Regions from separate parts of the Arthrobacter sp. Ha26 genome, predicted to be linked through region 2. Evidence: riboswitches for the same ligand, from Rfam matches in the RefSeq annotation. Region 2 holds a riboswitch; each other region holds the start of a gene.
What was found. Region 2 has a riboswitch for cyclic di-AMP ahead of AC5RVY_RS17325 (LysM peptidoglycan-binding domain-containing protein). Riboswitches for the same ligand answer to the same signal wherever they lie in the genome.

Region 1: linked by a shared signal. The riboswitch ahead of AC5RVY_RS05860 (aggregation-promoting factor C-terminal-like domain-containing protein) and the one ahead of AC5RVY_RS17325 (LysM peptidoglycan-binding domain-containing protein) in region 2 are both predicted to bind cyclic di-AMP.
Region 3: linked by a shared signal. The riboswitch ahead of AC5RVY_RS14475 (M23 family metallopeptidase) and the one ahead of AC5RVY_RS17325 (LysM peptidoglycan-binding domain-containing protein) in region 2 are both predicted to bind cyclic di-AMP.

The regions. Positions count from the first base shown of each region.
Region 1 covers NZ_JBNHGX010000002.1:82,819-92,436, reverse strand. The annotation lists gene AC5RVY_RS05905 (HNH endonuclease signature motif containing protein) at 1-876, shown strand, start outside; gene AC5RVY_RS05900 (zinc-dependent alcohol dehydrogenase) at 989-2,047, shown strand; gene AC5RVY_RS05895 (6-pyruvoyl trahydropterin synthase family protein) at 2,051-2,449, shown strand; gene AC5RVY_RS05890 (glycosyltransferase family 4 protein) at 2,454-3,575, shown strand; gene tadA (tRNA adenosine(34) deaminase TadA) at 3,636-4,142, opposite strand; gene AC5RVY_RS05880 (phosphatase PAP2 family protein) at 4,204-5,106, shown strand; gene upp (uracil phosphoribosyltransferase) at 5,149-5,784, shown strand; gene AC5RVY_RS05870 (glyoxalase superfamily protein) at 5,830-6,204, shown strand; gene AC5RVY_RS05865 (HAD-IA family hydrolase) at 6,236-6,916, shown strand; gene AC5RVY_RS05860 (aggregation-promoting factor C-terminal-like domain-containing protein) at 7,043-7,765, opposite strand; cyclic di-AMP (ydaO/yuaA leader) riboswitch at 7,771-7,931, opposite strand; gene AC5RVY_RS05855 (hypothetical protein) at 8,055-8,246, opposite strand; gene AC5RVY_RS05850 (winged helix-turn-helix domain-containing protein) at 9,185-9,618, shown strand, end outside.
Region 2 covers NZ_JBNHGX010000008.1:96,349-105,966, reverse strand. The annotation lists gene AC5RVY_RS17345 (DUF1810 domain-containing protein) at 1-424, opposite strand, end outside; gene AC5RVY_RS17340 (DNA alkylation repair protein) at 408-977, opposite strand; gene AC5RVY_RS17335 (TraR/DksA family transcriptional regulator) at 974-1,330, opposite strand; gene AC5RVY_RS17330 (coiled-coil domain-containing protein) at 1,351-2,712, opposite strand; cyclic di-AMP (ydaO/yuaA leader) riboswitch at 3,082-3,253, shown strand; gene AC5RVY_RS17325 (LysM peptidoglycan-binding domain-containing protein) at 3,257-4,078, shown strand; gene AC5RVY_RS17320 (protein adenylyltransferase SelO) at 4,215-5,690, opposite strand; gene AC5RVY_RS17315 (ribonuclease Z) at 5,763-6,695, opposite strand; gene AC5RVY_RS17310 (hypothetical protein) at 6,765-6,956, opposite strand; gene AC5RVY_RS17305 (hypothetical protein) at 7,070-7,501, opposite strand; gene AC5RVY_RS17300 (hypothetical protein) at 7,594-7,812, opposite strand; gene AC5RVY_RS17295 (universal stress protein) at 7,989-8,849, shown strand; gene AC5RVY_RS17290 (HNH endonuclease) at 8,929-9,618, shown strand, end outside.
Region 3 covers NZ_JBNHGX010000006.1:49,530-59,147, forward strand. The annotation lists gene serC (phosphoserine transaminase) at 1-1,109, opposite strand, end outside; gene AC5RVY_RS14470 (iron-dependent transcriptional repressor DtxR) at 1,387-2,094, shown strand; cyclic di-AMP (ydaO/yuaA leader) riboswitch at 2,231-2,442, shown strand; gene AC5RVY_RS14475 (M23 family metallopeptidase) at 2,453-3,274, shown strand; cyclic di-AMP (ydaO/yuaA leader) riboswitch at 3,422-3,583, shown strand; gene AC5RVY_RS14480 (C40 family peptidase) at 3,654-4,328, shown strand; gene AC5RVY_RS14485 (NlpC/P60 family protein) at 4,492-5,259, shown strand; gene AC5RVY_RS14490 (HNH endonuclease) at 5,505-6,005, shown strand; gene mobA (molybdenum cofactor guanylyltransferase) at 6,055-6,732, shown strand; gene AC5RVY_RS14500 (DUF6457 domain-containing protein) at 6,716-7,009, shown strand; gene AC5RVY_RS14505 (molybdopterin molybdotransferase MoeA) at 7,006-8,376, shown strand; gene fdhD (formate dehydrogenase accessory sulfurtransferase FdhD) at 8,459-9,346, shown strand; gene AC5RVY_RS14515 (alpha-mannosidase) at 9,491-9,618, shown strand, end outside.

The DNA of each region.
Region 1 (9,618 bases), on a different contig from region 2:
TGCTGGCGGGAGCGGCACCACCCGGAGAGCCTAAAGAAACGGCACGCCAAGGGTGTCGCGGACAGGCGGGTGGAGTACTGGCCGGACAGTGACGGGATGGCGTGGGTCGCCGCGCACCTTCCCGCGGACCAGGCCACGGCGATCTGGAACCGGCTCACCGCCATCGCCCGCGGGCAGCAGGGCCCGAACGAGGGCCGCACCCTGACCCAGTCACGGGCCGACATCTTCTCCGAAGCGCTCCTGAACAGCGGGGCAGACGGCAGCGCCGGGCCGGGGTCCTCAATCCGGGCGCAGGTGCTGGTCATGGTGCCGGTGTTTTCGCTGATGGGATTGACCGATGAGCCCGCGGTGCTGGACGGGTTCGGGCCTATTCCGCCCTCGATGGCACGGGACCTGGTCGCGAACGGGGCGGGTTCGTTCTACCGGGTGCTGGTGGACCCGCGGGACGGGGCGCCGCTGGAAATCGGCCGCACCAACTACCGGGTGGGCACCGCGATGCGGAAATGGCTCATGCTCCGGGACGGCAAATGCCCGTTCCCCGGCTGCAACAACAACTCCCTCGACAACGAGGCCGACCACATCCTCGCCTGGCACCAAGGCGGCACCACCGGAATCAGCAACCTCGGACAACCCTGCCCGAAACACCACAAACTCCGCCACACCAGCGCCTGGAAACCCACCCCCGCCACCACCACCGAACCACCCGGCTGGACCTCACCCACCGGCCGGCACTACAAAAGCGAACACCAGGACTGGGAACCACCCCACTGGCCGGAATCTGTCTCGTCGCAGAAGATCCTTGATCCGCCTGGGAGATTTCCTGCCGGGCACAGGCTGGAATCACGCAATGAGGTGGTACGTGACCATGCTCGGTGATGACGCCTGCCTTTCTTATGGAATGCCCGCTGGGGGTGAAGCAGCCGCAATGCGGGATGAACCGGTGTCCAACTTTCCCCAAGGCACTCGGCCCGCTAGATTCATCAGCACGATGACTAATTCACGTGCGCCAATACATGCAACGGCTTACTGGACCACAGCCCGGGAGCACGGCGAGCTGCGGCCCGAGGAGCTGCCCGCTCCCGGTGAGGGCGAGGCCCTGGTCCGTACTTTGTACTCGGGCATCAGTAAAGGCACCGAGATGGTGGTCCACCGCGGCTCAGTCCCGCCCCGCGTTGCAGAACAGATGCGGGCTCCACACCAGGAGGGCCACTTCCCGGGGCCCGTGAAGTTCGGCTACCTCTCGGTGGGCGTGGTGGAGGAGGGACCGGCTGAGTGGATGGGTCAGCGCGTGTTTTGCCTGAATCCGCATCAGGACCGGTACGTGGTGGAGTTGGACTCGCTCACCAAGGTTCCGGACAACGTACCGTCACCGCGTGCAGTTTTGACCGGAACGGTGGAAACAGCGGTGAATGCCCTGTGGGAGGCTGGTCCCCGCTTGGGCGACCGAGTGGCCGTTGTTGGGGCAGGTCTCGTGGGCGGCATGGTTGCCACCCTGTTGAGGACTTTTCCGCTGCAGCGCCTCCAGCTTGTAGACCTGGATCCGGGACGAAAACAGCTGGCAGACAACTTGGGCGTGGAGTTCACACACCCGGATGACGCCCTCGCCGATTGCGACATCGTGTTCCACTGCTCCGCCAGCCAGGAAGGGCTGGAGCGCAGCCTTCAGCTCGTCGGCGATGAAGGCGACGTCATCGAGATGTCCTGGTACGCCAACCGGGAGGTCACGCTGCCGCTGGGAGAGGACTTCCATGCACGACGCCTGTCCATCAGGGCCAGCCAGGTGGGAGTAGTGGCGCGGGCGCGGCGGCATCGCCGGACCAACGCGGACCGCCTGGACCTGGCCGTCTCACTCCTCGCGGATCCTGTGTTCGACGCGTTCCTCACAGGATCGTCACCGTTCTCCGAGCTGCCCGACGTGGTGCAGGAACTGGCGGACGGGACGCGGGACGCACTGTGCCATGTCATTGAATACCCCCAGGACGCCCACTCCAAGAACGCCAACCCCAAGAACACAGTCCGCGAAGCAGCCCCGGAAGAGCAGAGGTAACCCATGTTCAGCCTGACAGTCCGCCGCCACTTTATGATCGCCCACAGCCTTCCCCGGGAGGCTTTCGGCCCTGCGCAGGCCTTGCATGGGGCAACGTTTGTCGCAGAGGTGTCGTTCCGCCGTCGCACGCTCAACGATGACGCCATCGTCCTGGACATCGGCGCCGCCGGAACCATGATTGAAGAGGTGTTGGCTGGCCTGAACTACCGCAACCTGGACGAGCACCCCGATTTCGAGGGCAAGCTCAGCACCACTGAGGCGTTGGCGGAGTACGTTGCCCAGTCCGTGGCGGAAAAGCTGAAGAATGACGACGACGGCGGCCAGCTCGCCGGCATCGACGTCACCTTGCGGGAAAACCCAGACGCCTGGGCAACATTTTCGCTGGAACTCCCCGCCGCCTGATCCAATGCGCTCCCTCCAGCTTCTCGTTCCGGCCAACATCCGCCACAACTCCGGCGGCAACGTTTACAACGCGCGGTTGGTGACGGGTCTCCGCGCTTTGGGCGCCGACATCGAAGTGCTGCCCGTCGAAGGTTCCTGGCCCAAGGCCAGCGCCAAAGAACGACGACGGCTGGGCAGTCTCATCGGCGCCTGGGAACCGGCAGCAGGAACGGCAACCACCGTGAGCGTAGTGGACGGGCTAGTCGCCGTGGACGTCCCGGACGAGCTGGAGCTCGCAGCGAAGGCGGGGCGGGAAACCTGGGTGCTGGTCCACATGCCTGTGCCCGAAGAGTCGGGGGCAGGGGCATTGGAACGCGAGGCCCGTGCCCTTCGCGCGGCGTCGGGAGTCATCTGCACCAGCAGCTGGGCGGCGAACGTCCTCGCCGCACGCCATGGGCTGCAGAGTCTGCGCGTCGCTTTGCCCGGAACGGACAGCGCGCCGCTGGCGGAAGGCTCGGTTCCGCCGCACATCATTACCGTGGCCGCGTTGCTGCCGAACAAGGACCAGTTGCTGGTGGTGGAAGCCCTGGCCCGCATCCAGGAATCCGAGTGGACCGCATCCTTGGTGGGGTCAGACGAGGCAGACCCTGAATATGCCGGGCTTGTGCGTGCGGCTGTCGCCAGGCACGGGCTGGAGGGCCGGGTCCTGATAACCGGTGAACTGAAAGGCCAGGCCCTCGAAGACGAATGGAACCGGGCAGACCTCACCGTCCTGGTTTCCCAGGCCGAGGCTTTCGGCATGGTGGTCACGGAATCGCTGGCCCACGGTATCCCGGTGGTAGTCCGTGCAGGGACCGGCGCTGTGGAGGCCCTGAGCTTTGCAGTACCGGATGGAGGCAACAGGGGACTGCTCCCGGGGACGGCAGTCGATTTTCCGGAACCCGGTGGTTCGGAACATCCGGCACTGCTGGCCGGGGTGCTGCAGGAGTGGCTGCACGAGGCCAGCATCAGGGAGGGGTGGCGGACCGCAGCCCTCGTAACCAGGAACAGGCTGCCGGGGTGGGACCAGGCAGCAAGGATTGTGCTGGGCGCCATCGAGGACACCATCCGCTCGAACACCCCGGCACAGAGGGACGCCGAGCGGTAAATGCCGGTGCCCGCGCAGAAGACCAGCTGGAAAGCCTGCGTGACCGAATAACAGCAAAGCCTAAATCTGCGTCCGGTGCCCCACGAAAAAGTCCCGCAACAGCCCGGCGCATTCGGCTTCCCGCACCCCCGCGTAGACCTCAACCCAATGATTGAGCCGGCGCTCGCGGAGGACATCGAACACCGAGCCGGCGGCCCCCGCCTTCTCGTCCCACGCCCCAAAAACCACGCGGGGAATCCGAGCCAGGACAATCGCCCCGGCACACATGGCGCACGGCTCCAGCGTCACCACCAGCGTGCAATCTGCCAGCCGCCACCCGTCTCCCTGACCGCCGTCGGCCCTTGACATCTCCCGCAACTGCGCCGCCGCCTCGCGGATCGCCACCACCTCGGCATGGGCAGTGGGATCTCCCAGTTCCTCCCGCTGGTTCCGCCCGCTACCCAGCACGCCGCCGTCGGGCCCGATCACCACGGCGCCTATCGGCACATCCCCGGTCACCAGGGCACGGCGCGCCTCCGCCAGGGCAAGGCCCATCCACACGTCATGATTCTTTTCTGCGGAGACCATGGCTCAATGATAGTTTCGAAGGATACCCAGAGCCCGTGACGTACACCCGCCGGGAGGCATAGTGAGCACCGTCCGAGACCGTGTGGACAAGTGGATCAAGCCCTATGCCGCGCTGTGGCTGACCATGATCGTCGGCGGGGCTTTGGTACTCACCCTGGCTTTGCTGGGTGCCGAGGTCTACGCCAATGTGGTGGATGACGAAGGGCTGGCCCGCCTTGATATTCCTGCCTTGGAATACTCGCAGACTCTGCGGAATCCGGAGTTGAATGCCGTCGTCACCACTTTCACCAACGTGGGCGGCGGCATCGGAATGCCGATCCTGGCCAGCATCCTCACTGCCTGGCTTACATTCCTGAACCGGACCTGGCGTCCCATCGTCCTGGTGGGCGGTGCAGCGCTCGTCTCCACGATGGCCACCACGCAAGGCAAGCGCCTGGTGGGCAGGACCCGCCCCGACCACTCAGAGGCAGTGCCGCCCTACGAGTCAACGCCATCCTTTCCGAGCGGGCACACACTGAATACAACAGTGGTGATCGGCGTCCTGGTCTACATCATGTGCCTGCAGTTCCAGATCCTGTGGGCCAGGATCACGGCCATTACTGCTGGCGTCATCTTCATCATTGCCATGGGATTGAGCCGCGTCTTCCTGGGCCACCACTGGCTCACGGACGTCATGGCCGGGTGGCTGCTCGGGCTTGCGTGGGTATGCATGGTGATCCTGGCCCACCGCCTGTTCCATCTCATCCGCAAGCGGGAGCACGCCGGACCGGCCCCCACCTTCGAACATCCCGTCATCCGCGAGGACCACACGGCCGAGAGGGACCAGAGCGCCGGGACGGAGCAGGACAGGGATACGCAGCGGGGCATGGAGCGGGATCAGGCCAGAGACACAGCCGCAGAGTACGACGGCGGCACTTCCGGAAGGCGCGACGGCGGCTCCCCGCGGTCTGGCACAGGCGGCTGACGGCGGGAAAGTGCCCAACACCCCGGGTGATAGTTTTGACCCATGCGCACTCTCGTTGTGGACCACCCCCTGGTCGCCCATAAGCTCACCGTCCTTCGGGACAAAAACACCCCGTCCCCGGTCTTCCGGCAGTTGACGGAGGAGCTGGTAACCCTGCTCGCTTATGAGGCCACCCGCGAGGTCCGCACGGAACCCGTCACCATCGAAACTCCGGTCAGCACGACCGTGGGTACCGCATTCACCAAGCCCACCCCGCTGGTGGTTCCCATTTTGCGCGCGGGCCTGGGCATGCTGGAGGGTATGACCAAGCTCGTTCCCACCGCAGAAGTGGGGTTCCTCGGCATGGCACGGGACGAGGAAACCCTGGACATCATCACCTACGCCGAGCGGCTCCCCGAGGACCTCACGGATCGCCAGATCTTTGTCCTGGACCCCATGCTCGCCACCGGCGGTACCTTGCGCGAAGCCATCAAGTTTCTCTTCAAGCGCGGTGCCTCCGACGTCACCTGCATCTGCCTCCTGGCCGCCCCCGAGGGCCTGGCCAAGCTGGAGGAGGAGTTGTCCGGCGCGAACGTCACCATCGTCCTGGCTTCCATCGACGAAAAGCTCAACGCAAAGTCCTACATCGTCCCCGGTCTCGGGGACGCGGGCGACAGGCTTTACGGCATCGCAGGATAGTCCTCAAGTCTTTCCCGTTCCGCATCCCGCCGCTAGCCTGTGCGAATGGACTGGAAACTGGAACTTGTGTTTGTCCCTGTGTCCGATGTGGACCGCGCCAAGGATTTCTACGTCAACAAGGTGGGGTTCAACGCGGACTTTGATGAGCGTCCCACGGACTCCATCCGCTTTGTCCAGCTGACGCCGCGTGGCTCAGCCTGCTCTATCTGTATAGGGGAAGGGCTCAGTGATGCGCCTCCTGGCACGGGCTCGAACCTCCAGCTCGTGGTTAGTGACATCCACGCAGCCCACCAGCACCTGAAAAACAATGGGGTGGACGTTAGCGATGTGGACGTGCAGGCTTGGGGCCACTTCGTGTACTTCGCAGATCCTGACGGCAACAGGTGGGCCGTGCAGTACATCCCGGGCAGGGAAGGCTGACACAGCGGGAGGCTGAGGCAGAATGGGGACCATGAACGCCTCCGCTCCGGCCTCAACGCCGATCCTGACCTGCCGCGCCGTCCTCTTTGACATGGACGGTACCCTGGTCGATTCCACTGCTGTGGTGGAGCAGGTGTGGGGTGAGTTCGCCGCGCGTTACGGACTGGATCTCGAAGAGATTCTGCGGACCTCGCACGGCGTGCAGGCACGTGATACCGTCACCCGGTTCGCTCCAGCGGGGGCCGATATCCCAGCGCTGACGGCGGAGCTCGGGGCCATGGAACGGGTCCGCACCGAAGGCATTATCGCCCTGCACGGCGCCGCCCGGCTGCTGGCAGCCCTGCCGGCGGACGCCGTCGCCCTGGTCACGTCCGCTGACCGCGTCCTGGCTGACATCCGGATGGAAGCAGCAGGCCTGCCCATGCCCGCTGTTGCAGTGACCGCTGAGCTGGTGACCCGCGGCAAGCCGGACCCCGAAGGGTACTTGAAGGCCGCAGCCAACCTTGGCGTGGAACCCGCAGAGGCCGTGGTCTTCGAAGACGCTCCAGCGGGAATCGCGGCAGGAGTGGCCGCCGGCATCCGCACGGTGGCGGTTGGACCGAACACCGGTCCGCTGCCCGATGGTGTTCTGCACCTTCAGGACTACAGCGCGGTCGCCGTCGAAACCAGCAAGGACGGCGAAGGCAGGACGGTCATTTCTTTCCGGCTGTAAGGTCCGCCACCACCTTGGCAATACGCCGCGACCCCGTTTCAGGGGTCTTGGCACTCGTGCCCGCGGCACGCCGGCTTCCGCCACTCCACCAGGTGCAGGCGCGCCGGCCTCCGGTTCAGTGCCTGATCAGTACCAGTTGTTGGACAGGTGGAAGTTCAGTGCGCCACAAGGGGACTGGTAGCGCTCCTTGATGTAGTTCAGGCCCCAGTTGATCTGCGTGCGGTAGTTGGTGAGGTAGTCCCCGCCGGCGCTGGCCATTTTTTCGGCGGGCAGGGCCTGGACGATGCCGTACGCTCCGCTGCTTGAGTTGGTGGCCGTGGTGGTCCAGTCGGACTCCTTGGTCCACAGGGTCTGCAGGCACTGCATCTGGTCAGGAGCCCAGCCATAGGTGGCGAGCTGGCCCGCGGCGTAAGCCTGGGCGCCTGCGGGGTCGTTGACTGCGACCACCGGGGCGGGCTCAGGTGCGGGGGCGGGCTCGGGGGCGGGTGCCGGGGCGGGCTCCGGAGCGGGGGCCGGTGCAGGCTCGGGGGCGGGTGCCGGGGCGGGCTCTGCCGCCTGCGGGGCCACTGCGATCTCCTCGGGAGCCGCTGCGGGGGCAGGGTTGGCCCGGATTTCGCTCTTCTCGATGCTGAGGTTGGACTGGGTATCGGCAGCCTGCGTTTCGGCGGCGGCGGAAACCCGGATGCTGGACTCGGTGGCCTGTCCGGCGGCGCCTACTCCGATGAGGAGTGCAGCGGATGCGGCGAACACGGCTGCCCGCTTGCCGACGAAGGGGATTTTGCCGGCATTGTGCTCGGCGCGGGGTGCAGACCCGGATTTCAGGCGCGGTTTAACCAGGAACTTGGACATGATGAATCGCCTCTCACACCTGCGGAGTTAGCTGTCGGGTTCGGATGAGGGCATCCGGCCGCACGGAAAAATCACGTGCTGGCTTAACCCCAAGGGCAGTCATTGCCCGGGACGGTGGGTCCCCCGCCTCTGCCGTTGCTCAAGCGGAATCCGGGAAGCGGCAGAGCTTGGCGTCATCCGGATATGGGCTCCCGGTCAGGAGCCTCACCCCATCGACGCTACAGGAGATGGGCGTAGAAGTCACATTTTGGTAACAGAGATCACGACGACGGCGCGTCGCCTTGCTCCTTCATGTCACGAAAGGACCGGCAGCGGGAGCTGCAGGGTAACGCTGGTGCGCCCGGGCCGTGATGTCACCGTTACCCTTCCCCCGTGCGCCTGGACGACGATCCATGATGGACAGTTCCAGTCCGGTGGTACCTTCAGCGGCGGAGGCGCCGGACTGCTCTCCGGTGCCCTTCCGCGCCGCGTCTGAGTTCATACCAGGGACGTGAGCGTACTTTCCTTCGCGGCAACGGGAGTCCCCTCGCCAGTGCGTCGCCTCAACTCGTTTTCACGGCGATCAACCGGTAGTCACCGTTGGAGAGCATGAGGTCCACGGGCTGGCTGTCAAGGGCCAGCAGGTCCTGCTTGTCACCGGCAGTCGGGGGGGCGGGTGGGTGGTGTCTGAAGCGAGGAATCCTCCCGTTTTCACCCGGCCGTTCCGGATGCTGGCGTTGACGGTACCAACGATTGGGCCGCGGGCGTCCAGCGGGTCACGTCCCAGGTTGTTGGTCATGGAGTTCGGTGTGGCCATGGAACAACTCCCCGATTACTCGTTGAGCCCGGGCTTTGCGCTTCCTGTGCCCCGCTGTGAATGACGGCCTCGCCAGCTGGGTTGTCGAAGGGCGGGGCCAGCACGGTTTACCGGACCAGGAGTTGGGCGAAAGCACGCTCTCGGCTGGACAGCGGTGCCTTCGGTGGGGGCAATTTTGGTAATCCCGGCGCGTTTGAAGAAAAAAGCGAAAATGCGGGGGTCGGCCGAATTAAGTTCCCTAAGTACCCGGAGTGAGCTGCTTTTGGCGGATAATGAATGGCGTTCTGGCGGTGCACCAAAATCGTGATCTACACCACAAACGCGGATTTTGTCTCATGATGCGGACTAATCGGTCCATTGTTACTTGCAAGTTAGCATTGTTACGCTGCACACTCTCATTGTGAACAAGAACTCAACAGCACCTGCAGCCGCAGACTATTGGCCCAGCACATCCGCTGCTGCCGACATGCGCTGTTGTCGAATGTACGCCTGACCTTCCCACCCCTCGAAGTTCTCCAGGCATTCGCCCCCCAGCCCAGCGTCGGGCGTCCCTCCCCAATTTCAGCGCGGGAACCCAGCATTCGAGCCGTCATTGACGGCCATTCACATTGAGGTAAGCATCCATGTCAGTTGCATCCGGATACGTCCACATTTCTGTCCGTAACGCCGCCAAGGCTGGCCAGCCCTCCGGCCTCCGCCCCGGCTTCGCGCCCCGCCCGTCGCTCGCCCCCACCGCTCCCGGAAGCAGCTTCCCCGCCTCCGGCTACGCACCCCAGGGCTACAACCCCAACTCCTACGGCCAGCTCCGCACCGTCACCCCGGCCGAGTCCGCGCCGGTGACCGCTCCGACCCCCGTAGTGCCAGGTGCCGGTGCCGTCCGCCCCGTGGCAAACGACAACGTGGCCCGCGGCTTCGTCCTCTACATGGGCATCGACGAGGAAACTGCGGCTGCCGCAGGTACCTCCATCGCCAAGCTGGCCCAGGAAATCCGTGCCTACGCCCAGTCCCTGGTGTCCGGAGCCGAGAGCTACGCCGCCGTCGCAGTGGCACCCGCCGG
Region 2 (9,618 bases):
CGAGCAGCTCGTCGGTGGCGGGGTCCGGCTGGCCGTCGAAGAACTGCGCCAGGACTGTTTTGAAGACGGTTTCGCCAGGGGCCGCGCGCAGGAACAGCGTCATGGAGGAGTGCAGCTTGCGGGCGTCGACGCCGCCAAAGATGTCCTCAGCCGTACGGTCCGCATGGGTAGTAAGGGCCTGGGCGCACTCCAGCAGCCGCGGGCCCACTACAGGGTGGTCCAGGTATTCCCGGGCTTCTTCGAGTGAACTGATGGCGTATCTGCGGGATGTGGCGCTGCGGCCCAGGCCTGCAAGCTGCGGGAAGATGAACCACATCCAGTGGCCGGACTTGCTGCTTGTCCGCAGCTCGGACAGCGCCTGATCGTAGGTTCCGCCGTCGTCCTGGGCGGCGACGAAGCGTTCCAGGTCAAAAGGATCGTTCACGGATGTCTCCTTGGGGTGGGGCTTTGGTATTGGACTGCTGCTCGAGGACTGCGGCCGCGCTGCGTAACTGAGCGTCCGGATCTGTCCGCCACCTGGCCAGGACAACGTTGGCCCGCTGGCGGTCGCGGCCGCTGAGCCGCGCCAGGAACGGGCCCACGACATCGCCGATCAGCGGGCCGGTGAGTTCGCCGGTTCCGGCGGACCGCAGGAAGCCCTCGATCCGGGTGAGGTCCGAATGGCGCAGCATGGCAACCTTCGTTTGCAGCAGCACGATCGCGGCGAGGCGGCGCTCGTAGACCGCACGGGAGCCGGGCCGCGGCTGTCCCCACAACGCGGACCCCAGCTGCACCACGGCGTCGTGGTCGAGGTCCTTGTACTTCCGCAGGGCATCACGGATGGTTCCACGGACAGCGCCCACGGAGGAGCCGTAGGAGCTGAGCGTACCGCCCAGCCTGCCTTCGACGTCGTCAGCCCGGTACCACGCGCCCTCGTTCTGCAAGGTGCGGTCGACGAACCCTGAAGCGGCTGCCACAACATCGTCGGTGCCGTTCACCGGTTTCCTGCCGATGCGTGGCGGATGCAGAACGGTGTCCACGGGCGGGCCTCCAGCCGGCCCTCGGCAATGGCGTCGCCGCACACCGCGCAGGTCCCGTAGGTGCCGTCCGCGATCCTGGCCAGGGCTGCGTCCACCTGCTCCAGTCCTGCGCTGCTTTGCCTCAGGAGCGCCGAGGCCTGGGACAGTTCGAAGGCGATGGTGGAGCCTTCCGGATCGTGTTCGTCGTCCACGTTCGAATCCTGGCGGGCGGAGTTGGCCGAGGCGATGTCCGCGCGGAGAGCCGGAAGAAGGGCCGCTTTGCGCGCGCGCTCCTCCTCGAGCAGGATCCGGAACCGTTCGACGTCAGGCATGGGAAAAGCCTAGCGCGGGCTCAGTACCAGTTGTTGGCCACCGAGTGGTTCCAGGCCCCGCAGGGAGAGCCGTAGCGGCCCCGGATGTAGCCCAGGCCCCATTCGATCTGGGTCCGGTAGTTGGTGAGCCAGTCGCTGCCGGCGCTGGAGTATTTTCCGGGCGGCAGCGCCTGGGCTATGCCATAGGCGCCGGAGTAGGGGTTCGTGGCCGTGGTGAGCCAGTTCGATTCCTTGGTCCAGAGCTGGGCGAGGCAGAGGAACTGGTCCTGGCCCCAGCCGTACGCACCGACCCTGCCGGAGGCGTAGCTTTTGGCACCTGCCGGGTCGTTGACCGCTCCGCCGGGAACGGAAGGCACGACGACGGGCGGGGGGCTGGGTGCCACCGGCACCACAGGTGCGGGGGCCGGGTTTACTGGCGCAGGATTTACGGGTGCGGGATTGCCGGGGGTGGGATTGGCCGGTGCTGGGTCTGCTGGTGCAGGATTTGCCGGCGCAGGATCGGACGGGGCCGGCGGTCGGACAGCCGCCGCAGCGGCCGCCCTGGCCGCCGCTTCCGCCTGCTGCCGGGCCTGCTCCTGGGCAGCTGCGCGCTTCGCGGCCTGCGCCGCCTCGTAGGCAGCAGTGGCCGCCCGTCCTTGCCGGTACGCGCCCTCGACTGCCGCCGTCGTGCCCTTGAGGGAGGCCAGTTGGGCCGTGAGTTCCCCGCTGCGGCGCTGACTTTCCGCTACCTGGCGCGCCATGGCCTCCTGCGCGGACCGGGCGGCGTCCAGTTTGGTTTTGGCTTCAAGGGACAGCCGCTCCCGTTCGGCTTTGGCAGCGTTTTCCTGCGCCGCCAGAGAGGAGATGATCCTGCCGGCGGCTTCGGCTTTTGCCACCAGTCCCGTTGTTTTGTCCCCGACGATCTGCACAACGTTCAGCCCCTGCATGCTGTTGCTCTGGATCGCATCCAGAGCAACGAAGAATCCCATGGTGGTGCCGCCGGTCTTGTAGGACTGGACCGCGAGGGTACCCAGTTCCTTGCGGTGCCGGGACAGGGCTGTGTTCGCCTCTGAGGCCTGGGCTGTGAGGGCATCCACTCTGGCACTGGCAGCCTGCAGCGCAGCATCGGTAAGCGCAAAGTCTGCCGCCGACTGCACAGCCGCTGCACCCAGGGATTCGGACTGGTCCTCCAGTCCGCTCAACAGGTCATTGATCCTGGTGATTTCAGCTGCCTTTCCCGCCTCCGTCAGCTTCGCCTCCTGCACATCCTGCCAGGAGGGGTAGTCACCGGCCGGATCGCCGTCCGCGGCGACCGCCATGCCAGGGAACGCTGTTCCGGTGAGGGCAAGCGCCAGCAATCCGGCGATCACGCAACGCCTGGGTTTGGTAACGAACAGGGGCATAGTCCCGAAGCCTACCGGCTTCAACCTCCAGTTGAAGGATGCCGTGCTGAGATCGTTATGGCCTGGAAAGTTCTCCTGCGCGCCTTGGGGTGCGCTGGCCTGGTGCTCTTGCAGGGCGCTACGTGCCGCACCGCGGCCCCTGCGAGCAGCTCTCGTTACTTTGTGACGAAGAACACTCGCCGCCCCCGGCGCGCCTATCTTGCGTGGTCATAGGGCTATGCGAGATGAGTCCACTCGTTTGCTAAATACGAGAGAAGCCGCTCGTATGTTATCCAAATGTGACAATCTCCCTGCTTGCAGGTTATGGTCTTCAGGTGTCCCTCCCAGACGGGACATTCCCATCAGTATGCCGAGCCCTGCCGCTGATACGGGAACCCATCGCTTTCCAGCTGGCAGGGACGGGGGAACCACATTTCCATGGCCTCATAAGAGGCCTTGGGGTTAAGTCGATAGCGCCTCCGTTCCGTCCGGAGCCGCTCCCGGCCGGGTATCTCCAACCCGAACCCGACAGCTCACCCCGCAGGCATGGGAGAGGCGATCAACCGTGTCAAAAAATTCCACCACCGCCCGTCACCGCGCGACTCCGGACCACTCAATCGCGCTCCAGGGCTTGGCTGCATCAGCCAAGTCGCTTGGCCGCCCGGCGCTCGCCTTGGCAGCAGCTTCCGGTATTGCCTTCGGTGTGGGTGCCCCGGCCCACGCAGGCGTCACCGGACCGGACACCACTGAAACCAGCACCGGCACCTATGCGGCACCCGCCGCAGCCGTAGCTGCTCCTGCAGCTGCCGGCAAGGTCCACACTGTGGTTTCGGGCGACACCCTCGGTGCCATCTCGGCCGCCTACGGCGTCAGCCTTAACGACGTCCTGGCCGCCAACGGACTGGCAATTTCCGCGGTCATCTACCCCGGTGACCAGATCCAGATCCCCGCCGCCGGATCAGTTGCAGCAACTCCGGCTCCTGCCGCTGCTCCGGCTCCCGTCCAGGCCGCTGTTGCCGCTGCTCCTGCCAACACCGGCGTGAACGTGAACTACGCTTCCGCTCCGGCAGCCACGGGCACCGGCACCGGCGCTGCCATCCTGGCCTCGGCCTATGGCCAGGTGGGCGTCCAGCAGGACTGCACCGCCATGGTGGAGAAGGCACTGCGTTCAGTAGGCAAGAGTGTTGGTGACCTGGCTCCCGGCCAGTTCTACCAGTACGGCTCCGTTGTGGGCTCCCCCGCCGCCGGTGACCTGGTGATCACCGCCGGCCACGTTGGTGTGTACGCCGGCAACGGCCAGGTTGTGAGCGGCGGCGTGGACGGTTACAAGACCGAGGTCCACTCCATCAGCTGGCTCCCCGGCGCTTCCTTCGTTCGGGTAGCGTAGCCGCACCACCCAAGCAGGGGCGGCAGGAGGGACTTTTCCCGCCTGCCGCCCCTGCTTCATTTCCGGCTGCATCCTGGCAGGCCGGTTGTGCCCGGGCGCCCGGCCCGGCAGGCGCAGGCTCCCCCAAAACGGCGGTTCAGGTGCCGCAGAAGGTCTGGTAGGAGCCGAAGTCCTCCGGAGCGCCCTCCGCGTAGCGCTCCAGCCCCGCCCGTTCCCGGTAGGGGTCGCGGACAACGTCCACCAACCGGTTGAAGGGGGCAAGGTCGCCGTCAGTTGCTGCGGCGAGCGCTTCCTCCACCAGGTGGTTGCGGGGTATGTAGGCCGGGTTGACCTGCTCCATCAGGCCGGCGTCGGGTTGCAGGGCCTGCCACCGGCCGGCCCAGGCATCGAAAGCGGCGAGATCCATAACCATGCCGCGAACGGGCCTGTGGTTGCCGCGCGCGGCCTGGCCAAGGTTCCGGAAGAATGACGTGTAGTCCACGGGCCCGTCCTTCAGTATGGTGATGACGCCGTCCACCACCTGGGAGGCTTCTTCTGCTTCCGGGCTTCCCGCCGGGACCTCCTTGATGCCAAGTTTGGTTTTCATGCCCGCAAACCAGGCGTCGCTGTACTGGCGGCGGAATGCTCCCAATGCCTCCACCGCAGGTGCCACCGCCTGCTCCTGGTCCTCGTTGATTAGCGGCAGCATCGCCTCGGCCAGGCGGGCAAGGTTCCATTCGGCCACCACCGGCTGGTTGGCGTAGGCGTAGCGCCCGCCAACGTCAATGGAACTGTAGACCGCGGCAGGATTGAAGGCATCCATAAATGCGCAGGGTCCGTAGTCGATGGTTTCCCCGGAGATGGTTACGTTGTCTGTATTCATGACGCCGTGGACGAAGCCCACCAGCATCCACCGGGCCACCAGCGATGCCTGGGCGGCCACCACCCCTTCGAAGAGGGCGAGGTAGGGGTTTCCGGCCTGGGCGGCGGCCGGATGATGCCGGCTGATGGCGTGATCGGCAAGGCGACGCAGGAGGTCCATGTTCTCGGTGGCCCGCGCGTATTGGAAGCTCCCAACCCGCAGATGGCTGCCGGCCACCCTTGCCAGGACGGCCCCGGGAAGCATGGTGTCGCGGCGGACCGGCCTGCCGGTGGCTGTGACGGCCAGGGACCGGGTGGTGGGAATGCCCAGTGCGTGCATCGCTTCACTGATCACGTACTCCCGGAGCATGGGTCCGACGACGGCGCGTCCGTCACCGGCGCGGGCGAAGGGCGTCCGCCCCGAACCTTTAAGATGGATGTCCCGCAGCCGTCCGTGGACATCGGTGACCTCTCCAAGGAGAAGCGCGCGGCCATCGCCGAGCAGGGGTGAGTAGCCGCCAAACTGGTGGCCGGCATAGGCCTGGGCCACCGGCGTCGCCCCCGCCGGAATGTGGTTTCCCAGGAGGAGCCGGATCCCTTCCGGCGACTGGAGGTAGTCCGGATCCAGCCCGAGTTCCTCCGCCAGGCCATGGTTGAGGACAAGGAGTTTGGGCTCCGGCGCCTCCTCTGCCTGCCAGGGAACCGAAAGCTCCGACAGTTCCCGGGCGAACCGCCCGTCAAAGGTGACTGTGGATTCAGCAGCAGCCGTCATTCTTAAAGCCTTCCCTCGCGGGTTCGTGTTTCTCGGTCAGCCACGCGGTAAACCATCCTTGTAATTCACTCTCTACCCCGTAGCAGGGTTTGGCAATGAACCAGCATCGGCCAACCCCTGCCAGCGGCGCCGTTCGGGGAGAGCAACGCGCTGCAGGTCGTGAGCCGCCGCCACCCTTGCCTGCGCTGCACGTGCGCCGGCCTGGGCAGCCAACAGGGTGACGTCGTCGTACCTCGACGAAAAGTGGGTGAGGACGAGGGTGCCTGCACCGGCGCCGCCAGCCAATGCACCTGCCTGCCCTGCCGTAAGGTGCCGGTACTGGGCGGCGAGTCCGGCATCCTCGTCGCTGAAGGTTGATTCGGCCACGAGGAGGTCCACGCCGTCCGCCAGGTCTTCTGCCCCCTCGCAGGGCGCGGTGTCCATCACGAAAGCGAAGCGCTGGCCGCGGCGGGGAATACTCACGTCCTCCAGGTGGACTCCGGCCACTGCGCCGTCGCGCTGCAGCCGGCCAACATCAGGTCCCTGGATGCCCGCTGCCGCCAGGCGGTGGGGCAGCAACGTGCGGCCGTCCGGTTCAGTGAGCCGGTATCCGTAGGTTTCGATGCGGTGCTTCAGCGGCCGGATCTCCAGGCCTTCCGCCACCGCACCGCTTCCGCCATGCGGGTGAAGCCTGAGGTCGGTTCCGGGCGAGCTGATGGAAACAAGTGCCCGGACCACGTCCTCGCCTGATGCAGGGTAGTGAAGGTGGATGGGGTGGGCCACGCCGTCCAGCGCCATGCGGGACAGCACGCCGGGCAGGCCGTAGCAGTGGTCGCCGTGGACGTGGGTAAGGCAGATGCGCGTGATCTGTGTGGCGGAGACGCCGGCGTGGATCATTTGGCGTTGGGTTCCCTCGCCGGGATCGAAGAGCAGGCCCTCGCCGTCCCAGCGCAGCACGTAGCCATTCTGGTTCCGGGTCCGGGTGGGAACCTGGGAAGCGGTGCCCAGGACAACAAGTTCACGCATGGTGTTCGCAGAACCAGGAAAGCAGGTTCCGGGGAGCCCGGGACCTGCTTCCTGGTGCGCGCCTGGGGCTCAGTGCCGCCGGAGCATTCCCATGATTCGGTGGGCCATACCGCCGGACCTTCCGCCCATGGAGCCGGTGGTGTTCGGCGCCCGGCCGGTTGTGTTCATTCCGCGGCCCCGGACCGTTCCGCCAGTGCCGCCCGTGCCGGTCCTGCCCGAGAACCGTCCAGCGGCATTCCTGATCATGCTTCCCAAGTTCATCTGAAACTCCTTCAGTCTTGATCTTGCCAACCGACATTCATCAGTCTGCTTATTATTTTAGCCGCGCCCAGGCTTCACGCCAGGGGCTGGAGCCCCCAATCGGAGCGCCCGTCCTAGCGTTCCAGGTCATCGGGTTCGAACTCACTGAGCGGAGATCCGCCGAAATTCTCCTGGTCGTCACTGGCATCGGCTTCACGGCCGGTGGGATCTTCACCGAAGTCGACGTCAGCCACCGCTTCACCGAGGGTAGGGGTAGTCGCCGGCACCTGCTCGTTGCCGGCGCCGTCGCGGGTGGCCTTCATGTCATCGCGCAGGGTTTGGTCGCTCAGGAAATCCTCTTCTTCGCCGGAGACTTCATCCTGGAGCAGCGGATCCTCCTGCCAGCGGTCCGGATTGTTCTCGGCGGCACCGGGGTAGCTGTCAGGCTGGCCGGTGACAACCGGGTCAAGCTCCAACGAGGATGCGGCGCCGGGGGTTTCATCCAGCAGCACGTCGTTTTCCTCGACAACCTCAAGCTCGTCGTCAGGCAGGTTCTGTTCCGTCATGGTGTTGCCTTTCTCGTGAATCGCCGTGCCAACAATAGTAAGCATACTGACGAACGGGGTTCGATGTGAACCGGGCGCCACCGGAATCCGGATCAGTGCAGGAGCCAGGAACTGTCCTGCGGAGGTTCCGGTTTCCGGCGCAGTTTGCGGATGAGGAGAATAAAAGGCCATGCCAGCAGCTGCAGTAAGCCCGCCGCCAGCAACAGGCCGATCACCAGGACAAGGACTGGTGAATACAGGAGAAAAACTCCGATAGCGGTTGCAAGGTAACCGCCGATCAGCGCCAGAACCGCGCCAGCGTCCAGTACCACAGGGCATCCCTCCGGGGACTGCTGGGGATCAACACCCAGCCTGAAAAGTGGCCGCACGCTTCCTAACGGTCCATTAAGCGTACTCCCGCGGACACGGGCCGGGAAGAAGGCGAAATGCCTGAAAAACAGTCTGGGCAGGAGCTGAAGGTCCACAGGTTCAGGGGTACAAATGAACCATGGAGGAGTCGAGATCCGTCGTGGCCGGCTACGACGGTTCGGACGAAGCTGCCGAAGCGGTCCGATGGGCAGCCCGGCACGCGGGCCGCCGCGGCCTTGGGCTGCACGTGGTGCACTGTTCCATCTGGCCACTGCTGACAAAACACCTTGGCCCGGTTCCGGGTGTCTCCGAGAGCGGGCTGGAGCGGTCCGCAGAGTCCATCCTCGAAGAGGGGCTTGGCCATGCGAAGACTGCCGTGCCGGGACTGGATGTTGAATGCACCCTGCTGCATGGACTGCCGGCCCAACACCTGGTGGGGATATCCGCGCGGCAAGAGATGCTCGTTGTGGGCAGCCGGGGGCTGGGCGGGTTCCTGGGCCTGATTGTCGGTTCCGTCAGCCTGGAACTGGCCGCCAGCGCGTCATGCCCGGTTGCCGTTATCCGTTCCGATCTTCATCCTGAGGGCCCGGTGGTGGTGGCCGTTGATGAATCGGGTTCGCCAGCGGCGCTGCAGGACGCCTGCACCGTGGCCTCGGCAGCCGGCGGGCGCCTCACGGTGGTCCACGTGCAGCAGGCTCCTGCCGGATACCGCGCCTTCCGCAACGCCCCCGAGCTGGAAGCCGCGGCCCGTGAAGTCCTCCGGGCCGCCGTCGAGTCCGGCCGGCGCCAGGCTCCCGAAGTCCAGACCGACGCAATGCTCCTGACGGACGCTTCGGTCCCGCGTGCCATTCTCGATGTGTCCCGGGATGCAGCAATCGTTGTGGTGGGCAGCCACGGCCATGGAATGGTCAGGGAAACCATAGGCTCAACGGCACACGCCGTCCTGCACCACGCACGCGGTCCCGTCCTGGTCTCCCGGCACGGATCCGGCACCGGATGACTGCCTGCTTCCCTGGCAACGCCGGGTTCCCGGCACGTAGGCTGGACGGATACAGGGCACGGGCTGGATTGGGTGAGTGGTGGCTGCAGTAATTCTTGGCTGGAACCCAACGGAAGGAAGCCGCTGGGACTATCGTGCCGTCGTCGAACACGTGGCGGAGTCCGGGCGGTTCCTGGTTCAGTGGATGGTTGGCCGCCGGTGGAACATCGCGCCAGGCACAGAGGTCTGGCTCCTGCTGCAGTGCAGCAAAGATGCGGGGCGCGGCCTGATCGGACACGGGGTGGTGATGTCCGAAAAGGTGGAGGTCCCTGGACCTGCAGGCGGCAGCGCCAGGGACAGGCATGCCCGGATCGTCTTCGACGCGCTGCTCCCCCTCGGCGAGCAGATCCGCCCGGATATCCTCAGGACAGCCGTTCCCGGAGTCCTGTGGGGCAGCGCAACCGAAGGTCCCCTCGACGTTCCGCCCACCGCGGAACCGGACCTTCGCAAGCTGTGGCGGGAACAGGGGCCGGCGCCCGCCCTCCCGGCCGAGCTGGTTCCTGGATCGCAGCCACCGGATGCCGTGGCCGGGATAGAAGTGAACCGCTATGAGCGGGACGCTGACACACGCCGGGTCTGCCTTGCCTTCCATGGCACCTCCTGCGCTGCCTGCGGCTTTTCCTTCGAGGCTTCCTATGGGGACGCCGGTACTGGGTATATCGAGGTGCATCACATCGTGCCGCCCGTAATGCTCGGCAGCGGGTACACCCTGGACCCGGTGGCGGACCTT
Region 3 (9,618 bases), on a different contig from region 2:
ACGTAGTCGATGCTGGCCAGCAGGGCGGAAACATCGGCAGGCTCGATGGCTACAAAGGTCGCGATGCGCAGCTGGTTGCGGCCCAGCTTGCGGTACGGCTCAGTGTCTACGACACCGTTGGCGCGCAGGACCTTCGCAACCGCGGACGCGTCCACGGACTCATCGAAGTCGATGGTGGCGATGACGTTCGAGCGTTCCTCGGGGTTTGTGACGTAGGGCGCGGCGAACCCGGAGGCCTCGGCCCAGCTGTAGATGCGCCCGGCGGAGTCAGCCGTGCGGGCGGACGCGAAGTCCAGGCCGCCGTTGGCATTCAGCCACTGCACCTGCGCATCCAAAGTGACCAGGGTGGTCAACGACGGCGTGTTGTAGGTCTGGTTCAGCCGCGAGTTGTCGATGGCCGTCTGCAGGTCCAGGAAGTCGGGAATCCAGCGGTCGCTGGCCTTGATCCGGGCTGCGCGTTCCAGGGCTGCGGGGGAAAAGAGTCCCAGCCACAGCCCGCCGTCGGAAGCAAAGTTCTTCTGCGGAGCAAAGTAGTAAACGTCGCTCTGTGCCACATCCACATCGAGGCCGCCGGCGGCAGAGGTGGCGTCCACCAGGACCAGCGCGCCCTCGTCCGCGCCGGCAACGCGCTGCACCGGGGCTGAAACGCCGGTGCTGGTCTCGTTCTGCGGCCAGGCGTACACGTCCACGCCCGCTTCCGCCCGGGGCGAGGGCCGGGTGCCTGGGTCGGATTTGATGATGGAGGATGCGTCAAGGAAGGGTGCCTTGTTGGTGGCCGCGGCAAACTTGGAGCCGAATTCGCCAAATGAAAGGTGCTGGGCCTTCCTGTCCACCAGGCCAAAGCTGGCAATATCCCAGAAGGCAGTGGAGCCGCCGACGCCAAGCACCACTTCATATCCTTCGGGTGCCCGGAAGAACTGGCTCAGCCCTTCACGGACGGAACCCACCAGGTTCTTGACCGGGGCCTGCCGGTGGGAGGTCCCGAGGATGTTCTTTGACGCGGCTGACAGCGCATCGATCTGTTCCTGACGGACCTTGGAGGGCCCGGCGCCGAACCGTCCGTCCTTGGGCAGGAGGTCGGCGGGAATAGTGATGCTGGTTTCGCTCACAGGTGCTCCAATTTCGGCATGGACGTAACGTTGGTCCGGACGGGTGTTGGCGGCCGGCAATCGGCAGTGACTGCAACCAGGGCCTTCCCCATTCTGCCTGAAGCGCTGTTTCGCCGGGAACCTGGGACGTCATAGTCCAGCCAATGAGACGCTGCGTAGCATAGCCCTGAACTATTCGGACAAAGTCAAAATAGGCTAAGCTTTTCCACGGACTACGTCGCGGTGACGGCGATACTGTGGGACAACGCAAGGTACTGCGCTCGAGGAGCTGAGCTGGATGACGGATCTGATCGACACTACGGAGATGTACCTTCGGACCATTCTGGAGCTCGAAGAAGAGAACATCGTTGCCCTTCGTGCGCGCATTGCAGAGCGGCTCCGCCACTCCGGGCCTACCGTCTCGCAGACCATTGGCAGGATGGAGCGGGACGGCCTGGTGATTGTCTCCGGAGACCGGCACCTCGAACTCACCGAAACGGGCCGGAAGCGGGCCACGGAAGTGATGCGCAAGCACCGCCTTGCCGAGCGCCTGCTCGCGGATGTGATTGGACTGGACTGGGCCTACGTCCATGACGAAGCCTGCCGCTGGGAGCATGTGATGAGCGAGCGGGTGGAGCGGCGCATCTACGAGATGCTCAACCACCCCACGGAGTCTCCTTACGGCAATCCGATCCCCGGCCTGGCGGCCCTGGGCGGGGGCCCCTCCCTGGGCTTTGCCGACGGCGCCATCAGCCTGCTGGAAGCGATGAAATCGTATGGTCCGGCGTCGGAAGTGACAGTGAGCAGGCTTGCGGAGCCAATCCAGGTGGAGCCGGAGCTCCTGTCCCAGCTGGATGAGGGCGGTATCCGCCCGGGCGCCTCCGTATCCCTGGAGCGCGTGGGGGACTACATTTCGGTCCGGGTCCCAGGCATTGAGGGAGCCCTCGAACTGCCCCCGGAAGTGGCCGCGCACGTCTTTGTTGCCATCCGCCAGCCTGCCGCGTGACCCGCTCGGTTACCCCGCGGTCGGGTGTTTAGCCAAAGATAACGGAATTGTTACTTAGGGGCTTAAGCCCCTATAGTTGAACCAAGCGTTGATATTAGAGCGTTACCTGATCTGGAGCCGAGCTCTGCCAGCGGATCAGGAGCACGAGTCGCAACTGGCAGAGGCGGGGGAACCACAAGCGGCAGCGGGGGACTGCCTTGGGGTGAAGTCCGTCAGCAGCAAGCCTCTTCCAGTGAAGGATCCTTACCGGGGTATCTCTGTGCCGAAGCTTGCTTACGGCGGACCGGGTCTTTGAACTCTCTGACCCGAATCCGACAGCTAACTTCGCAGGCTTTCCAGAGAGGAACCCTTCTTGACCATGCAGAATTCCAGGGGACGCCGCCGCGCGGCGGGCCCTGCTTCGACGCCGCGCGTTGTCGAAGTCATCACCTCGGAGCGCCCCCGCGATCCGCACCGTGATGCGCGCCGCCGTCGGGGTCCCCTCAGCCAGATCACGGAGTTCGCAGCGGCGAGCGGCATCGGCCAAAAGGCCGGCATTGCCCTTGCTGCCACCGGCCTGGTCCTCACCGTGACAGTGCCCGCCACAAGTCCCGTGATGGCCACAGACGCCTCCGGTGCCATTCCGGTCGCCGCTTCGGCTGTGACGCCGCAGCCGCAGGTTTCAGCGGAAGCCGGAGCCCAGATCGACTTCAGCCGGTCCGCCGTGGTCACCCAGGCTGACCCGGACGGCAAGCTGAAACAGCTGCTCAGCGCCCAATCGGCAGGCGCAATCAGCCGGGCCGCCTCCACGGGAAGCCTGGGCGCCCCGCTGGCCGTCATGACCACCGCATCGCCCTTCGGTTACCGGGTCAGCCCCATCACCGGCGGCACCGGCGACTTCCACCGCGGACAGGACTACGTGGCGCAGTGCGGAACCTCCGTCATGGCCGCCGCTACCGGAACCGTAACTTTCGTGGGCTGGCACCAGTACGGCGGCGGCAACCGTGTTGTGATCGACCATGGCAACGGCCTGGAAACCACGTACAACCACCTGTCCTCCTTCAGCGTGAAGGAAGGCCAGACGGTGTCCCGCGGCGAAGTCATCGCGCTCAGCGGCACCACGGGGGCCTCCACGGGCTGCCACCTCCACTTCGAGGTCCAGGTCAACGGCGAAGTGGTTGATCCCACTGGCTGGCTGTAGTCAACTGGCTGTGGACTATCAGATGATTTTGACTTCCCGTGACCTGAATGTGACATTCAGTCAAAACTGCTGTACCGTCTAACTCGCGTCAACTTTTCCGAAGTTGACGCTCTTGTGCGGATTGCCTAGCTCTGCCACCGCTCAAGGTCCGTTCGCATGACATCGTCTGGCAGGGGCGGGGGAACCAATTTTGGCCTTTCCATTGGGAAGGCCTTGGGGTTAAGTCGCAAAGCTTCCTTGGAAGCAGCGCGGCCGGGTGACTCCCATCCGAATCCGACAGCTCACCTCGCAGGCATTGGGAGAGGCTACCTTCGTGTCTTCACGCCATAATTCTGCGCGCCACCGTGCGCAAACGGTTCGTACCAACCCCTTGGACTCCGTGTCCAAGGCTGTTAGTGCCAATGCCGGGACAGTTGGTCGCCAGGCTGCCGTTATCGCAGCTGCCTCCGGCCTGATCCTGAGCATGGGCCTGCCGGCCACCGCCGCGGACACCACCGCTGGTGTGTCCGCCTCCACCGAGTCCGGGTCGGCGCAGGGCGCCCTCGCCGTGACTGCGGCACCCACGGCCACTGTTTCCTTCGAGCGTCCGGTGGTCAAGACCACCGCAGCTCCCAAGGTGCAGACCGTTCGCGCACAGTCCACCGGCGCCGGCAACGGAAACGCTGCCACGGCAACTGCTGCCTCCGCCACGGAAAAGCTGGCCGAAACCGTCTCCTCCGCGTCCACCTCAGGCATTGCTGCCATCGCATACACCGGCATCGGCCACTCGTATGTGTGGGGCGGCACCAGCCCCGTCACCGGCTGGGACTGCTCGGGCTTCACCCAGTGGGTCTACGCGCAGGCCGGCATCAGCATCCCCCGCACCAACGCGTGGACCGCCATGAAGCCGACTTCCACGCCGCAGCCCGGTGACCTCGTTATGCAGAACGGCGGCGCGCACGTTGGCATCTACGTCGGCAACGGCATGATGATCAGCGCCCTCAACCCCTCCCAGGGAACACTGCTCCACGCGGTCGCCGCTACCGGCTCCTCCGCGTTCTTCACAATGAACTAGTTCTTCGACCTCCGGGTCCAAGGGCTTTTTCTTTGCCCAAAACACTTTTCGCTAAATCACCACATCCCCGTTCGGGACGTGCCGGCGTACCCCCAAGATGCCGGCACGTCCACAGCCCCCTGTCTGCCTACAAGGCGGCGGGGGAAAACGAAAGAGAGAACTGATGACTACTCGTGCAACCGCACGGCATCGCGCCGAGGCCCCCAAAACCAATTCGCTCGCCATCATTGCCAAGACTGTTGGCGAGAACGCAGGCGGCGTCGGACGCCAGGCAGCAGTAATTGCCGCCGCTTCCGGCCTGGTCCTGACCAGCGGCCTGGCAGCCAACGCCGCCGACGCCAACGTCCAGCGGGACTCCGCGCCCGCGTCCAACCTCGAAGTTGAATCAACGGTTGAGGCGCCGATTTCGGCTGAGTCCACCATTGCCATTTCCTTCGAGAAACCGGCCGTGACCACCACTCCGGCTCCCGTTGTGGAAGCCCCCGAGCCCGAGGTTGAGGTCCAGGAAGCCGCCGCTCCCGCGGCTCCCGCAGCCAGGCCCGTCCTTGCCGCCAAGGTGACGGCCTCAGCTCCTGCCGCCCCCGCCGCTGCTCCCTCCGCAAGCGGCAAGGGTGCAGCCATCCTGTCCGCAGCCTACGCACAGCTCGGCGTCATGCAGGACTGCACCATGCTGGTCACCAACTCCCTGGCCGCCGTGGGCATCAACTTCCACGACTGGCCCGCCGGCTACCTCTCCCTGGGCCGCACCGTGAGTGCAGCTGAAGCCCAGCCGGGCGACCTGATCTACTACGCCGACGGTGGCGCCGGCATGGCCCACATCGCCGTCTACGCCGGAAACGGCCAGGCTGTGCACGGGGGCTACAACGGCAACCAGACCGTTGTTTTCAGCGCCAACGTGGGCTCCGGCCCGGTCTTCATCCGCGTCAACTGACACCCCCGGCCCGTTGATTCGGGCTCACCGGGATTGAACAGGACCCCTGCCCCCGCGGCTGGGGTCCTGTTTGTTAAGCGGGCCCACAGCTGCAGTCAGCTCGTGGCGGCGGCGGGTCCCGGCGCCGGAATTAGCTGATAGTGCACTTCTTTGTTTACTCTTGTGGTGTCGATCCATAGCCCGGACATGCCGAGGGCAGCCGGCCCTCGTGCCCCTGACGGGTGCGGCCGTGAAGAGGTACGTGCATGCGCACTCTCGTTCTGAATGCTGGATATGAACCGCTGGCGGTTATTTCTTTCCGCCGGGCGCTGGTGCTTGTGCTGACGAACAAGGCGAGCGTCGTGGCTGAAGGGGACGATCCCGTGGTGGGGCCACAGGAGATTCTGGGCCGCCCGTCCGTGATTCTCCTGAACCGCTACATCCGCCCCAGATACAACCAGTCGACGGCCGTCAGTAGACGCGGCGTCCTCAGGCGCGACGGGCATAAGTGCGCGTACTGCGGAAAAGCTGCGCATACCATCGACCACGTGCAGCCCAAGTCCCGTGGCGGAGCGGATTCCTGGGAGAACCTGGTGGCGGCCTGCCTCCGGTGCAACAACGCCAAGGGGGATCACACGCCGTCGGAAATGGGCTGGAAGCTGCGCTTCGCGCCGGAGCCTCCGCGGGGAACCATCTGGCAGATCAAGGAACTCGAGAAGCCTACCCCTGCCTGGGATCCCTTCCTGCTGCCCGAACGCGCTGCCTGAAAAGCATTCGGCGGACACAGCCCTCGCCAGGCCGGATTAGGCTTGGAGGGTGGAGCGCAACAGGTTGGTATTCGACGCCCTGATCCTGGCAGGCGGCCGTTCGTCACGCCTGGGCGGGGTGCCGAAGCAAGGGCTGGTTTTTGAAGGCCAGACGTTGCTCCAACGTGCACTTGCGGCTTGCTCCGCCGCGTCCCGGACAGCAGTAGTGGGTCCGGACCCCGGGCCGTTGCCCCCGAACGTGACAGCCTGCCGCGAACAGCCGGAGTTTGCCGGACCCGCTGCTGCGGTCGCCGCCGGGCTGGAAGCGCTGGGGCGGTCAGGCGCCGGCTGTGACTACACACTGGTGCTGGCCTGCGACATGCCCCGGGCTGCGGGGGCCGTGGAGGCATTGGCGGAGTCCCTTGCCTCACGCGGCTACACGGGTGACGGCGTGATGGCCCGTTCCGTGGACGGCAGTGCCCAGATGCTGGCGGGTTTTTACTGCACAAGTGCGTTAAAACAATCCGTCCAGGAGCTGTCCTCGAGCGGCCGCTTAATCAACGGCTCCATGCGGTCCCTGCTTGCTAGTCTTGACGTGCAGCTTGTCACCGTCCCGGCAGGTACCACAGCCGATGTGGATACCTGGGATGATGCCGCCGCACTAGGAGTTGACGCCGCGGCCGGCCGTGGGCCAGGACCGGCGCGGCAGCAGTTGAAACGGGAGGCAAACAGTGAAAAGCCAGGATGAAACGCTGGAGGAATGGTGCAGGTCCCTCCTCCAGGCCTATGAGCTTGAGGACGTCCAGGTGGACGTCAATGCCATCCTTGCCCTCGCCGGGGTGGCTGCGCACTCCGTCGTGCGCCCGGCAGCGCCCCTGACCACCTTCATTGCAGGCTATGCTGCCGGCCTTGCTTCCGGCTCCCGGCAAAGCACCGAGGCTGCGACCATGGAAGAGGCATTGGCCGTGGCACGTTCCCTGGCCGCCGACTACGATGCTGAAGCCGCCGGGGCTCCCGGCGAATGACTGAAGAACCCGCGGAAGAACCAAGCCCAGCAGACCCGCCGGACGCGAAACGGCACCTCGCCCACACGTGGGAGGAAGCCCGGCAGGCTGCCTTCGACGCGGCAACGCCCATTCCTGCCGCTCCCGTTCCACTGCACCTTGCCCTCGGCCGTGTCCTGGACCAGGACGTCGTGGCGCTGCAGGACATGCCGCACTACGCGTCCTCGGCGATGGACGGTTGGGCGGTCAACGGGACGGGGCCGTGGATCCTCGTGGAACCGGGGACCCGGCTGGCACCCCACCAGGCAAGTCCCATTGTGACCGGCGGGCTCATCCCTCCCGGCGGAAAAGCCGTCCTTCGCAGCGAGAGTGCCCTGCTGGGCAAGGACGAGGACGGACTGCCGGTCCTCATGACCGGTGGCGGCGCCAAACCGGGGGAGCCGCGCACGGGACAACACATCCGGAAAGCCGGGGAGGAAGCGTTGGCGGGGGACATCCTGGTGAAGGCGGGAGTGCAGCTCAACCCCGCACATCTGGCCCTGGCTGCCCTTGCGGGTCACGACGAATTGCCTGTCCAGGGTAAACCCCTGGTCCGGCTGCTGCTGACCGGCTCCGAAGTAATCAGCGAGGGTATGCCGCTTCCCGGCCAGGTGCGGGACACCTTCGGTCCGCAGTTGCCGGCAGTGGTGAATATGCTGGGGGGAATAGCGGGCGAACAGCAGCGGATCGGCGACTCTTACGCCGAGTGGCTTGCCGCCCTTGAAGACGTAGTTCCGGAGGTGCCCGGCGCACCGGACCTGCCGGCCGACGTCGTCATCACCACTGGCGGGACGGGACGGTCCGGGACTGACCACCTGCGCCAGGCGGTAGCTGAGCTGGGCGGGCGGCTGGTGATCGACGGAATAGCCATGCGGCCGGGGCATCCGGCCGTCCTTGCGGAGCTCCCGGACGGACGGTTCGTTCTTGGACTGCCGGGGAATCCGCTCGCCGCGATGATGGCATTGTGCACGGTGGGGGCACCGCTTCTGGCCGCGCTGGGCCACGGCAAACTGCCTGGCATCCAGGAGGTGCCGTGCGGAAGCATCATCGAACCCGATCCGGGGCGTACCCGCTTGATGCCGTTCCGCCTCCTGTACGGGATGGCTTCGGCGGCCCAGCACACCGGTCCCGGCATGATGCGGGGGCTGGCGTCGGCCGACGGCGTGATGGTGGTGCCGCCGCATGGCGTCCAGCTCGGCGAACTGGTCCAGGCCTTCGCGCTGCCTTGGGGGCCACCCATTCCCGCGCCTGCGGGCCCAGGCTCAAAAGCCAAGCCCCGGAACCCGGCCCGGGCGGCCGCCAAGCCTGCGCCCAGCGGCCCCGTGGACTGGAGCGCCCTCCTTGGCTGACCATCCTGCGCCGGCGCGTCTTTCCGCTGGTATCCGGTTCCGGCAGTTGTCATGATGGATCTATGAACAGGCAGGGATGGCCATGGGCCGCGTGACCCAGCGCCGCAAGGTGCATAAGTATGTCCTCGATGGCTCTCCGAAGGCGCTCGAATTTCCGGTGCGGCACCGCGAGGATGTGCTGGCCGTGGAGGAGCCGTTGGAGATCCGGCTGGGCCAGCTGTCCTTTTCGGTAACCATGCGGACCCCGGGCGATGACTTTGACCTGGTGGCCGGGTTCCTGGTGTCGGAGGGCATCATCTGGAGCGCCGAGCAGCTCGTCTCGCTGCGTTTCTGCGCCGGCGAGGACGAGAACGGCGTGCAGACCTTCAATGTGGTGGAAGTACAACTGAGGCCGGACGTCACCATTCCCTCCATCGGGCGGCACATCTACACATCCAGCTCCTGCGGAATTTGCGGCACAGATTCGGTGGAGTCCGTCCGGAAGTCATCGCGCTACAGCCTGGACGAGGATCCGCTGAGCATCGACGCCGGACTCCTGGCCTCCTTGCCTGCACTGCTGCGGAAATCCCAGCGCGTTTTCGAGGATACCGGGGGAGTGCACGCGGCCGGACTGTTCAAGATAGGGGACGACGGCGGCACGGAACTTTTGTGCCTCCGCGAGGATGTGGGTCGCCACAATGCTGTGGACAAGGTGGTCGGCTGGGCCCTCCGCGAAGGGCTGCTCCCGCTGCGCGGGACCGTCCTGCAGGTGTCCGGCAGGGCTTCCTTCGAATTGGTGCAGAAGGCCGCCCTGGCAGGGATTCCTGTGCTGGCCGCCGTCAGCGCCCCATCCAGCCTTGCCGTTGAACTGGCTGAAGCTAGCGGCCTGACATTGGCTGGATTCAGCCGGGGAACCAGCCTCAACATCTACACCGGGGACCGGCGCATCATCAGGCCGGCCGCGCACGTTCCTGCCCAGGCGCTTCCCTGATCATCGGGCCTTGCGTGTCTGTCCATAAACCGCTCCCAGGGTTGTTCCCCGCTCAGTAGTTGGCTAGTAAGCTACCAGTGAGTAGTTTTATCCACCGAATGGACACTTTTGGTCCACGTTTCCCAGCGCTGAAGAGGGCCACCATTGCATGACGACCGCCGGATCACGGAAGTCCGCCTCGAAAGGTTCGTCCGCGAACGCATCGCCCCTGCTGTCTACAGCCGGAGCCTGCCCCTTGCCCTGAGCAGCTGGGATGTCCCTGACGAGCCTGT